Regions from separate parts of the Kitasatospora sp. NPDC085464 genome, predicted to be linked through region 1. Evidence: riboswitches for the same ligand, from Rfam matches in the RefSeq annotation. Region 1 holds a riboswitch; the other holds the start of a gene.

Evidence for each region. Region 1 has a riboswitch for cobalamin ahead of ACIGG8_RS08510 (CoA-acylating methylmalonate-semialdehyde dehydrogenase). Riboswitches for the same ligand answer to the same signal wherever they lie in the genome.
Region 2: linked by a shared signal. The riboswitch ahead of ACIGG8_RS10120 (cobalamin biosynthesis protein) and the one ahead of ACIGG8_RS08510 (CoA-acylating methylmalonate-semialdehyde dehydrogenase) in region 1 are both predicted to bind cobalamin.

What each region holds. Positions count from the first base shown of each region.
Region 1 covers NZ_JBITTM010000007.1:202,953-210,483, forward strand. The annotation lists gene ACIGG8_RS08505 (SLC13 family permease) at 1-1,100, opposite strand, end outside; cobalamin riboswitch at 1,626-1,817, shown strand; gene ACIGG8_RS08510 (CoA-acylating methylmalonate-semialdehyde dehydrogenase) at 2,019-3,518, shown strand; gene ACIGG8_RS08515 (acyl-CoA dehydrogenase family protein) at 3,515-4,663, shown strand; gene ACIGG8_RS08520 (enoyl-CoA hydratase/isomerase family protein) at 4,663-5,739, shown strand; gene mmsB (3-hydroxyisobutyrate dehydrogenase) at 5,736-6,620, shown strand; gene ACIGG8_RS08530 (enoyl-CoA hydratase) at 6,617-7,390, shown strand; gene cobF (precorrin-6A synthase (deacetylating)) at 7,471-7,531, opposite strand, start outside.
Region 2 covers NZ_JBITTM010000009.1:78,451-85,981, forward strand. The annotation lists gene ACIGG8_RS10105 (hypothetical protein) at 1-6, opposite strand, end outside; gene ACIGG8_RS10110 (alpha/beta hydrolase family protein) at 645-1,769, opposite strand; gene ACIGG8_RS10115 (helix-turn-helix domain-containing protein) at 1,917-2,612, opposite strand; cobalamin riboswitch at 2,808-2,942, shown strand; gene ACIGG8_RS10120 (cobalamin biosynthesis protein) at 3,155-4,141, shown strand; gene ACIGG8_RS10125 (cobyric acid synthase) at 4,138-5,676, shown strand; gene ACIGG8_RS10130 (putative cobaltochelatase) at 5,673-7,531, shown strand, end outside.

The DNA of each region.
Region 1 (7,531 bases):
CCGGCGTAGGTGAGGTTGGGGCCGATGTTGACCCCGAGCAGCACCGCCAGCACCGCCCCGGCGCCGGACGGCACGGCCAGCGGGAGCAGGACGAGGGTGGCGGGCAGGTTGTTGATGACGTTCGCGAGCACCGCCGCCAGCGCCGCGGTGCCCAGCAGCGCGGGCAGCGAGGTGCCGTCGGGCACGAGGTGCCCGAGCGCGGAGGCCAGCCCGTTGTCGACCACGGCCCGGACCACGATGCCGAGCGCCAGGACGAAGGCCAGGAACGGTACGGCGGCCGAGCGCACGATCGCCACCGGGGTGGAGCGCCGCCGGACCAGGGCCCGGACGGCGAGCACCAGCGCGCCGGCCAGCGCCGCCCAGGCCGGATCGACGCCGACGATCGAGGTCAGGACGAATCCGGCGAGCGTGCAGGCGACGGTGACCAGCGCGAACAGCGGCATCTCCGGCGCCTCCGCCTCGCCCGCGGCCGGGGCGCCCGCGTCGAGATCGGCGGCGAAGAACCGGCGCAGCACCACGTACTCGACGGCGATGGCCGCCAGCCACGGCAGCGCCATCAGTGCGGCGAACCGGGTGAAGCTCAGCCCGCTGGCGGCGAAGGCCAGCAGGTTGGTGAGGTTGGAGACCGGCAGCAGCAGCGAGGCGGTGTTCGACAGGTGGGTACAGGCGTACAGGTGCGGTTTGGGGCGCGCGCCGAGCCGGGCCGCGGTGACGAACACCACCGGCGTCAGCAGCACCACGGTGGCGTCCAGGCTGAGCACCGCCGTGACCACCGAGGCGACCACGAACACCTGCACCAGGAGCCGCCGCGGACTCCCGGCCGACGTCCGGGCCATCCACGCCCCGCAGGCACGGAACAGGCCCTCGTCGTCGCACAGTTGAGCCAGCACCAGCACGGCTGCCAGGAACCCGATCACCGGCCCGAGCCGCTGCGCCTCGGCCACCGCGTGGTCCCAGGAGATCGCGCCCGTGGCGATCGCCAGCCCGGCCGCCGGGACCGCGACCACCGCCTCCGGCCAGCCCCACGGCCGTACCACCGCGCAGACGAGTACCAGCACCAGCAGGCCGACGGACAGCGCTTCCGCGGATGACGTACTCAGGGTCTTGCTCCTCGCAGGTGACGGTGACCACCCACCCGATCCGGAAACTCGCAGGTGAGCCGGTAGGAATGTACCGGTTGGCCGCCGTACCGCCGGTGTCGGCGCGGGGGAGGTGCGCGGTGGGCACGGCCCCGCTGTCCGGGGCCCACCCGCTGCCTCGGCCGGCGCGGGGGCGGCCGGGCGTCCGAGGCCGCGCGCGGCACGGCTCTGTCCACGGCTGGGGAGGACGCGCTGGGAATCCCGGCCCGGGCCGCGGCACCGACTACAACGAGTCCCGGGCCGCCGTCGCCGCCTCATCCAGTGGCCCTGCGGTACGGGCGCGAACCAGCAGTTCCAACGGCGCGCGGCGTGAGGTAGCCACCCTCGCCTCCCATCCCGGGAGCCGGGGGCCGGAGGCTCGCCGACCGGGGGCCGCGCCCGGCTGCGGGGTGGCCCCCGGGTCGAGCGGGCCGATCGCGCCATCGGCCCGGCGCCCGGTGCGTGGGACCCCGATGACGCGGCGCGCACCCGGACCTCTGGACTTACTAGGACGTCCAACTATATGGTCGACGGCAGGTCCGCGGTGTCAGGGAAGCCGGTGTGAGTCCGGCACGGTCCCGCCACTGTGACCGGGGAGTCCGCCCTCGCAGGAGACGGCCACTGGCAGCCAGCCGGGAAGGCCTGAGGGCGTGCGGTGATCCGGGAGTCAGGATACCGGCCGCGGGTGATCCGTGTTTTCCACGAGGATGGAGACGACACGCATGACTCCGGGCTGCTCCCGTTCCGCTGCTCCTGGTGGTCCCGTGCCGATGGCCGTCGGGGCCCACCTGCCCTGACGGTCCGTCAACCACCGCAGCCGGGGCGGCGCACGACCGTGCGCCCCGCCGTCCGGCGGCGGCCTCCATTCCTCCTCTCCCGACCCGTTGAGAGAAGGAACCGATGGTCCGTGAACTGACCCACTTCGTCGCCGGGAAGCGCACACCCGGGACGTCCGGTCGCTTCGGCGACGTGTACGACCCCAACACCGGCCGGGTGCAGGCCCGGGTGCCGCTCGCCGACCGCGCCGAGGTCGAGGCGGTGATCGCCGACGCCGCGCAGGCCCAGCCCGCGTGGGCGGCCTGGAACCCGCAGCGCCGGGCCCGCGTCCTGCTGCGCTTCCTGCAGCTCGTCGAGCAGGAGAAGGAGGAGCTGGCCCGGCTGCTGTCCGCCGAGCACGGCAAGACCGTCGCCGACGCCCACGGCGACCTCCAACGCGGCCTGGAGGTCGTGGAGTTCGCCGCCGGGATCCCGCACCTGCTGAAGGGCGAGTTCAGCGACAACGCCGGCACCGGCATCGACGTCTACTCGATGCGCCAGCCGCTCGGCGTCGTCGCGGGCATCACGCCGTTCAACTTCCCCGCGATGATCCCGCTGTGGAAGGCCGCGCCCGCGCTGGCCTGCGGCAACTCCTTCGTCCTCAAGCCCTCCGAGCGTGACCCGTCGGTGCCGCTGCGGCTGGCCGAGCTGTTCCTGGAGGCCGGGCTGCCGCCGGGCGTGTTCAACGTGGTCAACGGCGGCAAGGAGGCCGTGGACACCCTGCTGGAGGACCCGCGGGTCGAGGCGCTGGGCTTCGTCGGCTCGACCCCGATCGCCCAGTACGTCTACGCGACCGCCGCTGCGCACGGCAAGCGCGCGCAGTGCTTCGGCAGCGCCAAGAACCACATGATCGTGATGCCGGACGCGGACCTCGACCAGGCCGCCGACGCGCTGATCGGCGCCGGCTACGGCTCGGCCGGCGAGCGCTGCATGGCCATCTCCGTCGCCGTCCCGGTCGGCGAGGAGACCGCGGACGCCCTGGTGGCGAAGCTGGTCGAGCGGATCGCCGCGCTCAAGGTCGGCCGCTCGGACGACCCGGCGGCGGACTTCGGCCCGCTGGTGGGCCGCGACGCCCTGGAGCGGGTCCGCGGCTACCTGGACCTCGGGGTCGAGGAGGGCGCCGAACTCGTCGTCGACGGAAGGGACTTCCGCCTGGAGGGGCACGAGGACGGCTACTTCCTCGGCGCCTCGCTGTTCGACCGGGTCACCCCGGAGATGCGGATCCACCGCGAGGAGATCTTCGGCCCGGTGCTCACCGTCGTCCGCGCCGCCGACTACGAGGAGGCGCTGCGCCTGCCCAGCGAGCACGAGTTCGGCAACGGCGTGGCCATCTACACCCGGGACGGCGACACGGCGCGGGACTTCGCCCGCCGGGTGAACACCGGCATGGTCGGCGTCAACGTGCCCATCCCGGTGCCGATCGCCTACCACACCTTCGGCGGCTGGAAGCGCTCCGGCTTCGGCGACCTCAACCAGCACGGCCCGGACTCGATCCGCTTCTACACCCGCACCCGCACCGTCACCTCGCGCTGGCCCTCCGGGGTCAAGGAAGGCGCGAGCTTCACCATGCCGACGATGGGATGAGCGCCGTGCACGATCTCACCGAGGACCAGCGCGCCATCGCGGAGACGACCCGGGCCTTCGCCGACGAGTACCTGGCACCGAACGCCGTCGAGTGGGACCGGACCAAGCACTTCCCCGTGGACGTGCTACGCAAGGCAGCGGACGTCGGTCTGGCCGGCGTCTACGTGCGCGAGGACGCCGGCGGTTCCGAACTCTCCCGCCTGGAGGGGGTGGTGGCCTTCGAGGCGCTGGCGACCGGCTGCCCGTCGATCGCCGCCTACCTGTCCATCCACAACATGGTCGGCTGGATGATCGACCGCTACGGCAGCACCGCGCAGCGCTCCCGCTGGCTGCCCGGCCTCTGCACCGCCGAGCACCTGGGCAGCTACTGCCTGACCGAGCCCGGCGCCGGCTCCGACGCGGCGGCGATCGCCACCCGGGCCGTCCGGGACGGCGACCACTGGGTGCTGGACGGCGTCAAGCAGTTCATCTCCGGGGCAGGCGACTCCCGGATCTACGTGGTGATGGCCCGCACCGGTGGACCGGGAGCCGACGGGGTCTCCGCGTTCGTCGTCGAGCGGGACGACCCCGGCGTCTCGTTCGGGCCGAACGAGCGGAAGATGGGCTGGAACGCCCAGCCCACCCGGCAGGTCGTGCTGGACGGTGTCCGGCTGCCCGCCGACCGTCTGCTCGGCGCCGAGGGCGAGGGCTTCCGGATCGCCATGAGCGGGCTGAACGGCGGCCGGCTCGGCATCGCGGCCTGCTCGCTCGGCGGCGCGCAGGAGGCGCTGGAGCGCGCCACCCGCTACCTGGCGGACCGTGCGGCGTTCGGCGCCCGGCTGCTGCACGCCCAGGCTCTGCAGTTCCGACTGGCCGACATGGCAACGGAGTTGGAGGCGGCCCGGGCGCTGGTGTGGCGGGCGGCCGGCGCGCTGGACCGGGGCGATCCCCGGGCGCCGCAGCTGTGCGCGATGGCCAAGCGCTACGCCACCGACACCGGCTTCGACGTCGCGAACCAGGCCCTCCAGCTGCACGGCGGCTACGGCTACCTGGCCGAGTACGGCATCGAGAAGATCGTCCGCGACCTGCGGGTGCACCAGATCCTGGAAGGAACCAACGAGATCATGCGCGTCATCGTCGCCCGCAGCCTGACCGGAGCCGCGTGATGGCCGGCCACGACCTCGACGAGGTCATCCTCCAGCGCGAGGGCCGGACCGGACTCATCGTCCTCAACCGGCCGGCGGCCCTGAACGCCCTCACCCACACCATGGTGCTGCGCATCGCGGAGGCCCTGGACACCTGGGAGCAGGACGACCGGGTCGAGTCCGTCGTCATCACGGGGGCCGGGGACCGCGCGTTCTGCGCCGGCGGCGACATCGTCGCCATCCACCGTGCCGCCACCGGCGGGGACCCGGGCGCGGTCGAGGAGTTCTGGCGCGACGAGTACCGCCTCAACGCCCGGATCGCCCGCTACTCCAAGCCCTACGTGGCCGTGATGGACGGCATCGTCATGGGTGGCGGCGTCGGCGTCTCCGCCCACGGCAGCGTGCGGATCGTCACGGAGACCACCCGCATCGCCATGCCCGAGGCCGGCATCGGCTTCGTCCCCGACGTGGGCGGCACCTACCTGCTCGCCCTGGCGCCCGGCGAGCTGGGCACCCACCTCGCCCTCACCGCCGGATCGGTGGGAGCGGCGGACGCGCTGCTCTGCGGGCTCGCCGACCACTTCCTGCCCTCCGAGCGGGTGCCGGCGCTGCTCGACGACCTCGCCGGGCTGCCCGTGCACGACGCCCTGGAGCGGCACGTCGAACCCGCGCCGACCGGTGCGCTGGACGGGCAGCGCGCCTGGATCGACGCCTGCTACGCGGCCGGTACCGTCGAGGAGATCCTCGACCGGCTGCGGGACAGCGGTGAACCCGAGGCGAAGAAGGCCGTCGACCGGATCACCGCCAACTCCCCGACGGCGGTGAAGGCGACGCTGGCGGCCCTGCGCCGGGCCCGGGCCCTCGGCCCGCTGGAGGCGGTGCTCGACCAGGAGTACCGCACCTCGTGTGCGGCGCTCGCCACGCCGGACCTCGCCGAGGGCATCAGGGCGCAGGTGATCGACAAGGACCGCTCGCCGCGGTGGAGCCCCGCCACCCTGGGCGCCGTCGAACCCGCCGCCGTGGCCCGCTACTTCGCCCCGCGCGGCGGACGCGAGCTCGGCCTCGCCGCCACCACCACACCCCTGGAGCGCTGGTGACCCACAGCATCGGATTCATCGGACTGGGCAACATGGGCGGCCCGATGGCCGCCAACCTCGTCAAGGCCGGCCACCGGGTGATCGGCTACGACCTCTCGGCCGAGGCCCGGGACCTGGCCGCAGCACAGGGAGTGATGATCGCGGTTTCCGCCGCCGAGGCGGTCGGCGAGGCCGACGTGGTGCTGACCATGCTGCCGACCGGACGCCATGTCCTCGACTCCTACGGCGAGTTGACCGAGGCGGCCACCGGCGCGCTGTTCATCGACTGCTCCACCATCGCCGTCGGGGACGCCCGGGTCGCCGCCGACCTGGCCCGCACGGCCGGGCACCGGGCCGTCGACGCACCGGTCTCCGGTGGTGTGCCCGGTGCCGAGGCCGCGAGCCTCACCTTCATGGTCGGCGCCGACGAGGCCGACTTCGCCGAGGCGGAGCCGCTGCTGGCCGCGATGGGCCGCAGGGTCGTGCACTGCGGTTCCTCCGGTGCCGGGCAGGCCGCGAAGATCTGCAACAACATGATCCTCGGCGTCTCGATGATCGCGGTCAGCGAGGCCTTCGTGCTCGGGGAGAGCCTCGGGCTCAGCCATCAGGCCCTGTTCGAGGTGGCCTCCACCGCCTCCGGACAGTGCTGGGCGCTCACCTCCAACTGTCCCGTGCCCGGCCCGGTCCCGGGCAGCCCCGCCAACCGCGACTACGCCGGCGGATTCGCCGCCGCCCTGATGGCCAAGGACCTCGGACTCGCGGCCGCCGCGGCCGCCGCCTGCGACGTACCGGCCGAACTGGGCGGCAGGGCATCGGAGTTGTACGCCGCGTTCGCCGAAGGGGCGGGCGCCGGGCTGGACTTCTCCGCCATCATCACCACCCTCCGGAAGGACACCGCATGACGTTCGAGACGATCCTGGTCGAGCGCAGGGGCCGGGTGGGGCTGATCACGCTCGACCGCCCGAAGGCGCTCAACGCGCTCAACACCCGGCTGATGACCGAAGTCGTCGCCGCGGCCACGGAGTTCGACCGGGACCGCGAGATCGGCTGTCTGGTGGTCACCGGCTCGGAGAAGGCCTTCGCGGCCGGCGCCGACATCAAGGAGATGCAGTCCCTGGAGTTCGTCGACGCCTACCTCGGCGACTGGTTCGCCGCCTGGGACCGCTTCGCCGCGCTGCGCAAGCCGGTCGTCGCGGCGGTGGCCGGGTACGCGCTGGGCGGCGGCTGCGAGCTGGCGATGATGTGCGACGTCCTGCTGGCCGCGGACACCGCCAAGTTCGGCCAGCCGGAGATCAAGCTCGGTGTGATCCCCGGCATCGGCGGCTCGCAGCGGCTCACCCTGGCCGTCGGCAAGGCCAAGGCGATGGAGCTGTGCCTGACCGGCCGGATGATGGGCGCCGAGGAGGCCGAACGGGCCGGCCTGGTCTCCCGGATCGTCCCCGCCGACCAGCTGCAGACGGAGGCCCTGGCCACCGCCGAGACCATCGCGGCGATGTCCACCCCGGCCGCGGTCATGCTCAAGGAGAGCGTCAACCGCTCGTACGAGACCACCCTCGCCGAGGGCGTCCGCTTCGAGCGCCGGCTCTTCCACGCCACCTTCGCCACGGCGGACCAGAAGGAGGGCATGGCGGCCTTCGCCGAGAAGCGCCCGCCGACGTTCGGCAACCGCTGACGTCCGGCAACCGCTGAGTTCGGCAACCCGCTGACGCCCGGCCCGGTGCGCCGCCCCTCCACGGGGCGGCTCACCGCCGGTCAGCTCCCGGCCCGCCGGAGCAGGTAGGTGTCCATGATCCAGCCCTTGCGCTCGCGGGCC
Region 2 (7,531 bases), on a different contig from region 1:
CGGCACGGGAACCCGGCCCCGACCGGGCGCCGGCGCGGGCCCTCGTCGCCGGGGTACGCCGTTGCGGGGTACACCCGCCCCGCTCGGCCTGCCGCCGGCTGGCCGGTGGGCCGTACCGGGGAGACGGGTCACCGTCGCACCGGTACCGATCGGAGGCGGGAGCGGGGCATCACGGTCGCGCGGGTTCCGAGACGTCACGTCGAGCAGTCTTCCCCTTGTACCGGCCTTCTGTCACATCCGGTTGTCCGTACGACCGGGCGACCGGCGGCGGCACCTCCGCAAGATCGGGCAACAGAGGCAAACCGCCTGGCCGGAAACGTGTGGCCTGCTCATGCCAGGTGAGCCGAGGCGGTTGCTGCGCCCGTTCGAACGGTCACGGAGTGTGAGGGCGGGGGTGATCAGCAGGGGCCAGGATGTGCCCCCGGCTGCGCGGCGATCGCGGCGATCGACGCCGGGGTCCTCGACGCCCGGCGGAGCTGTCCAGCCCGAATCCGGACGGATGACCGGCGGATCGGGCCGATCTCGGCGCGCGGGAAGTCGACGGGTCCGACTTCCCGCGCCACCCGGCCCGGCGCCGCGTGCCCCGTGCCCGGCGCCCGGCCCGCAGCCCCACGGCTGCCGGCCGCCGGGGCGCCGGCCCCGGGTCAGAGGAGCGGGGTGAGCCAGCGGCGGAGGAGCTCGGTGTAGTGGTCGGGGGCGCTGTTCCACAGGGCGCCGTGGTCGGCACCGGGGAAGGCCTGGAGGTTGACCACGTCGGGGCGGGCGGCGGCGAGCCGCTCGGCGCTGTGGAACGGGGAGACCCGGTCGTCCGGACTGTGCAGGAGCAGAGTCGGGACGCGCAGGTCGGCGCCCTCGGCGATGCGGGAGAAGTCGGCGAGGTCGACCCCGGTGCGGCCCCGCGCGGCGAGGACACCGAGTTCGGCGGCGGCGCCGCGGAAGCCGAGCCGTTCGGCGTCGCGGCGGGCGGAGCCCGGCAGGTCGAGGACCGGCGAGTCGAGGATCAGACCGCTGATGGCGTGGGCCCAGGTCGAGCGGGCCGCAGTCTGCAGGACCACCGTGGCGCCGACCGACCAGCCGTAGAGGATCACCCGGCTCGCGCCGTTGTCGAGCGCCAGCCGTACCGCCGCCTCGACGTCCCGCCACTCGGTCTCGCCGAAGTGGCTGTACCCGTCCGGGGAGGCCGGGGCTCCCTCGTCGCCGCGGTAGGTGACGGCGAGGACGGGCAGGCCGAAGCGGTCGAGGACGGGCAGCACCGGGAGGGTCTGCTGACGGTCGGCCTCCGGGCCGTGGACGAGGATCACCCAGGTGCCGCGCTTGCCGTCGAGGTGCCAGGCGGGGAGCGCACCGAGTTCCCCGTCAACGGAGGTGTCGGTGTAGGCGAGGCCGAGTGCCCGGGTGGGGTCGCCGAGGTGGACGCGGGGGGTGAAACGGACCTCGGTGCCGGGGGTGAGCGTGCCCTGGTCGGCGCGGACCAGCCGACGGGTGACGCCCTGCTCGTCGCTGTGCAGGACGTCCTCCACGACGGCGTGGCCGTTGTCGCCCCACTCGACCGCCCAGCAGCCGGGGTGCAGGCTCTCCGGGCTGCGGGTGAAGGTGACCCGCCCGGCGCCGACGCTCCGGACCACGACCGGCCCGGACTCCCGCCCGGACTCCCGCCCGGCGGTCACCGGACGGACCATCCGCTCGGAAGCCCGACGGCCGATCACCAGGACGACGGCCCCGGTTCCGACGGCGGCGGCCGCCACGACGGCAGCGGTTCCCCAGCGCATATCGTTCCCCGCTCTGTTGGTCTCGGACCGGACGGTGTTCGTGCACCAGTCCACCGGGGCCCCGCCCGCGCGGCCACCGGGCTGACCCGTCCGGGGCACGGCCTCCGGATCCGCACCCGCCGTCGGAGGCCGGCCGCCTCCCCCTTGTTACGCGGTCGGCCCGGTGGTGCCCGCGGTGTCGAGGAGGTGCCAGAAGCGGGGGGTGAGGGATCCGGCGGCCGGGGGCGGTGCGGTGCGGGTGGTGGCGCCCCAGTGGGTGGGGACGTGGTGCTCCTGGTGGAGGGCGGCGAGGGCGTCGGCGAGGGTGTCGGCGGGGGCGGGGACGATGCGGGCGAGGGCGCGGAGGTGGGGCTGCCAGCGGCCGGTGACGCACTGGCGGAGGAGGTGGTCGAGCGCCTCCCCGCGGCCGGTGGCCTCGACGAGTTCGGGCAGGCCGAGGCCGAGGACGTCGGCGAGGGCGCGGGTCTGTTCCTCGTCGCCCTCCCAGCGGTCGGTCAGTTCGGCCTGCCGGTAGGAGTCGAGGGTGGTGCCGGTGCGCTCGGCGACGGCCGCCTGGCCGAGCTCACGGGCGACGCGGTGGTCGCGCAACCGGACCGGACGGGTGTCCATCAGCTGGGCGGCGGGGCACCAGAGGGCGCGGGCGAGGGCGATGAACTCCGCTTCGCCGGGGCGCAGCTCGCCGCTCTCCCAGGCGAGGACGTGGGCGGGCAGCAGCCGTACGCCGTGCGCGGCCAGGCCCTCGGCGACCTGATCGGGGGTGAGGCCGAGGGCGGCCCGGTGGGCGCGGGCGGCTGCGGGCGAGAACGGCACCGGGGGGGCGGCGAGGGGCTTTCTGCGACGCATGCCACCGAACGCTAGGCGCGGACCACGGCGCGACCCCAGCGACCGAACCCACGAAGCGGCCGGCCCGGGGGCGGTGCCGCGCTGGGCGATCCCACAGCTCATCGGCCGCCGTCCCGTGTGACCAACCCCTCCGTGACCTCGGTTGACTCCCGGTTCGGCCGCGTGATGGGATCCTGGGGCCAATCGGAGGCATGGAGAGGAAGCCGGTGCGAGTCCGGCGCGGTCCCGCCACTGTCACCGGGGAGCACGCTCGGAAATCTCGCCACGGCGGGCCGTCAGAAGCCGCTGGAAGGCACCGGGGGTGCGTCCGACCCGGAAGCCAGGAGACTCTCGCCCCCGCTACGTCGATCCAGGGCGCGGACCCTGAGTGAGGACACGCACGCGATGCAGGCTGCCCCGCCCGGCCGGACTCCGAGCTGCCTTCCGCCGAGCCGCCTTCCGCCGAGCCGCCTTCCGATGAGCCGCCTCTCGATGAGTCGCCTTCCGCTGGACTCCCTCTCGTTGAGCTGTCCCTCCATGAGCCGCCTTCCGGCGTGCGGCCGGTGACCGTCCGTCCTGCGGCCGGCCGCCGCTGGGGCCGCGCCGCCGCGTTCGCGGTGGGCGCCGTCGTGGGCTACGCCGCCGACGCCCGCTTCGCCGACCCGCGCCGGGGCCACCCGGTGGCCGTCTTCGGCAGCGCCGCCACCCGCCTGGAGCGGCGGCTGTGGCGCGACGACCGGGCGGCCGGGGCCGGGTACACGGCGCTGTGCGTGGGTACGGTCGCGGCGGGCGCGCTGGCCCTGGACCGTACCGTCGGCCGGCGACCGCTGGGCCGGGCCGCACTGGCGGCGGCCGCGACCTGGACCGTGCTCGGCGGCACCTCGCTGACCCGGGAGGCCCGCGCCATCGGCCGCTCGCTGCAGCAGGGCGACCTGCGGGCCGCGCGGGAGCGGCTGCCGCACCTGTGCGGGCGGGACCCGAGCGCGCTGGACGAGCAGCAGATCGCCCGCGCGGTGGTCGAGTCGGTGGCCGAGAACACCGCCGACGCCGTGGTGAACGCCCTGGCCTGGGGCGCCCTGGCCGGCACGCCCGGGCTGCTGGCCTTCCGCGCGGTGAACACCCTGGACGCCATGGTGGGCCACCGCTCGCCGCGCCACGCCCGGTTCGGCTGGGCCTCGGCCCGGCTGGACGACGTGGCGGGCTGGCCCGGCGCCCGGCTGACGGCCCTGCTGACGGTGGCCGCCGCCCCGCAGCCGCGGACGGCCTGGCGGGTCTGGCGGCGCGACGGCTCCTCGCACCCGAGCCCGAACGCCGGTCAGGCGGAGTCGGCGTTCGCCGGCGCGGTGGGCGTGCGGCTGGGCGGGACGCTGCAGTACGGCGAGCGCGTCGAGCACCGGCCGGTGCTGGGCGGGGAGCTGCGGCCGGTCACGGTCGACGACATCGAACGGGCCTGCACGCTCTCCCGGCGGGTGGGCGCGCTGGCGCTGGGTACGACGGTCGCGGGGCACGTCCTGCTGCGCGCGCTCCGTGGGAAGAGGGGAAGGGCATGACGAACGCGCTGCTGGTCGCCGGGACGACCTCGGACGCGGGCAAGAGCGTGGTCACCGCCGGCATCTGCCGCTGGTTGGCCCGCCAGGGCGTGCGGGTCGCGCCGTTCAAGGCACAGAACATGTCGTTGAACTCCTTCGTCACCGCCGACGGCGCCGAGATCGGACGCGCCCAGGCGATGCAGGCGCAGGCCGCCCGGGTGGAGCCGGAGGCGGCGATGAACCCGGTGCTGCTGAAGCCCGGCGCGGACGGCCGCAGCCAGGTGGTGCTGCTGGGCAGGCCGGTCGCCGAGGTGGGCGCGCTGGACTACCGCGAGCGCAAGCCCGTCCTGCTGGAACGCGCCCTGGAGTGCCTGGCCGATCTGCGCAGCCGCTACGAGGTGGTCGTCTGCGAGGGCGCCGGATCGCCCGCCGAGATCAACCTGCGCGACCGCGACATCGCCAACATGGGCCTCGCCACGGCCGCCGGGCTGCCGGTGGTGGTGGTCGGGGACATCGACCGGGGCGGGGTGTTCGCGGCGATGTACGGCACGCTGGCGCTGCTGTCCGCGGAGGACCAGCGGCACGTGGCGGGCTGGTTCGTCAACAAGTTCCGCGGCGACGCGCGGCTGCTCGCGCCCGGCCTGGAGATGCTGCACGGGCTGACCGGCCGTCCGGTGCTGGGCACCCTGCCGATGCTGCCCGGGCTGTGGCTGGACGCCGAGGACTCGCTGGACCTGTCGACCGTGGTGGACCGCGTCGACGGGCGCGGGCCGCTCGGGGCGGACGTGCTGCGGGTGGCCGTGGTGCGCTTCCCCCGGCTGTCCAACTTCACCGACGTGGACGCGCTGGCGCAGGAGCCCGGCGTCCTGGTGCGCTGGGCCACCAGGCCGGAGGAGCTGGCCGACGCCGACCTGGTGGTGCTGCCCGGCACCCGGGCCACCGTGGCGGACCTCGCCTGGCTGCGCGAGCGCGGCCTGGAACCGGCGCTGAAGGCGCGCGCGGCGGCCGGGCTGCCGGTCCTCGGGGTCTGCGGCGGCTACCAGATGCTCGCGCGCGGGATCGTCGACGAGGTGGAGTCCAAGGCGGGCGCCGTCGACGGGCTCGGCCTGCTGCCGACGCAGGTGCGGTTCGGCGTCGAGAAGGTGCTGGCGCGGCCGGTCGGCGAGGCGTACGGCCGGCGGGTCGTGGGCTACGAGATCCACCACGGGGTGGTGACCGTGGACGGCGGCGACAGGTTCATCTCCGACGACCGGGGGCAGAGCCTGGACGGCTGCCGGGCTGGATCGGTCTGGGGCACGACCTGGCACGGCGTGCTGGAGAACGACGGCTTCCGCCGCGAACTCCTGCGCGAGGTCGCCGACCTGGCCGGGCGGGCGTTCGTGCCGGCCCCGGACACCTCGTTCGCCGAGGCGCGCGAGGCCCGGCTGGACCGGCTGGGCGACCTGATCGAGGAACACGCGGACACCGACGCGCTGTGGAAGCTGATCGAGGGCGGGGTGCCGGCGGCCGGATCGCTGCCGTTCCTGGCGCCCGGGGCACCTGGGAGTGACGCATGACTGACGTCCGCTATCCGTTCACCGCGATCGTCGGCATGGCCGACCTGCGGCTCGGGCTGCTGCTGAACGCGGTCTCCCCCGCTGTGGGCGGCGTGCTGGTGCGCGGCGAGAAGGGCACCGCGAAGTCGACCATGGTGCGCGCGCTGGCCGGCCTGCTGCCGTCCATCGCCACCGTGGAGGGCTGCCGCTTCGCCTGCGACCCGGCCGCGCCCGACCCGCAGTGCCCGGACGGGCCGCACTCCGCCGCCGTGAGCCACGAACGGCCGTCCCAGCTGGTCGAGTTGCCCGTCGGCGTGGCCGAGGACCGGATCGTCGGCTCGCTGGACCTGGAGCGCGCACTGGCCGAGGGCGTCAAGGCGTACGAGCCCGGACTGCTCGCCCGGGCGCACCGCGGCGTGCTGTACATCGACGAGGTGAACCTGCTCCAGGACCACGTGGTGGACCTGCTGCTGGACGCCGCGGCGATGGGCCGCTCGTACGTCGAGCGCGAGGGCGTGTCGGTGCGGCACGCGGCCCGCTTCCTGCTGGTCGGCACGATGAACCCGGAGGAGGGCGAGCTGCGGCCGCAGCTGCTCGACCGGTTCGGCCTGACCGTCGAGATCGCCGCCACCCGGGACCCGGCCGAGCGCGCCGAGGTGGTCCGGCGCCGGCTCACGTACGACGCGGACCCGACCGGCTTCGCCGCGCGGTTCGCCGAGGAGGAGCGGTCGCTCGCCGAACGCATCACCGCGGCCCGGGAGTTGCTCCCCAAGGTCGAGCTGACCGATGTGGCGCTGCGTCAGATCACCGCGGTGTGCGCCGCGTTCGAGGTGGACGGCCTGCGCGCCGACATCGTGATGGCCCGCACGGCCGTCGCGCTCGCCGCCTGGGACGGTCGCACCGAGGTGCTGGAGGAGGACGTCCGTCAGGCCGCCCGGCTGGCGCTGCCGCACCGGCGGCGCCGCAACCCCTTCGACGCTCCGGGGCTGGACGAGGAGCAGCTGGAGCGGACGCTGGAGGAGCACTCCCAGGGCGACGACGATCCGGAGCCCGAGGGCGACGGCCCGGGCCCGGAGGGCGGCCCCGAGGGCGGCCCCGACGGCGGCGGCCCGGACGGCGGCGGGGCGCCCGAGCCGTCCGCCGACGGCGCACCGGAGGCGCCCGCGGAGGACGGACCGGACGGACCGGACGACGCGGAGCAGCAGCCGCAGCAGCCCGTCCCGACCCAACACCCCTCCCCCGCACGGGAGTCGGCGCCGGTCGCGGCCGGGGACCCGTACCGGACCAAGCTGTTCACCGTCCGCGGCACCGGCCACGGCGCCCAGGGCCGCCGCTCCCCCGCCGAGACCAACGGCGGCCACACCATCCGCGCCCGCCGCCCGCAGGGCGCGCTCGGCCGGCTCCACCTGACCGCGACCCTGCAGGCCGCCGCGCCGCACCAGGTGGCGCGCGGGCGCAGCGGCCGGGCGCTGGTGCTGCAGAAGGACGACTTCCGCGAACAGGTGCGCCAGGGACGGGAGTCCAACCTGGTGCTGTTCGTGGTCGACGCCTCCGGATCGATGGCCGCCCGGCAGCGGATGACCGCCGTCAAGGGCGCCGTGCTGTCCCTGCTGATGGACGCCTACCAGCGACGCGACAAGATCGGCATGATCACCTTCCGCGGCACCGGCGCCGAGCTGGCGCTGCCGCCCACCTCCTCCGTGGAGGTCGGCGCGGCCCGGCTGGAGTCGCTGCCCACCGGTGGGCGGACCCCGCTGGCCGAGGGGCTGCTGCGGGCCCACGAGGTGCTGCGGGTCGAGCGGCTGCGCGACCCGAGCCGCCGCCCGCTGCTGGTCGTGGTGACCGACGGCCGGGCCACCGGCGGGCGCGACGCGCT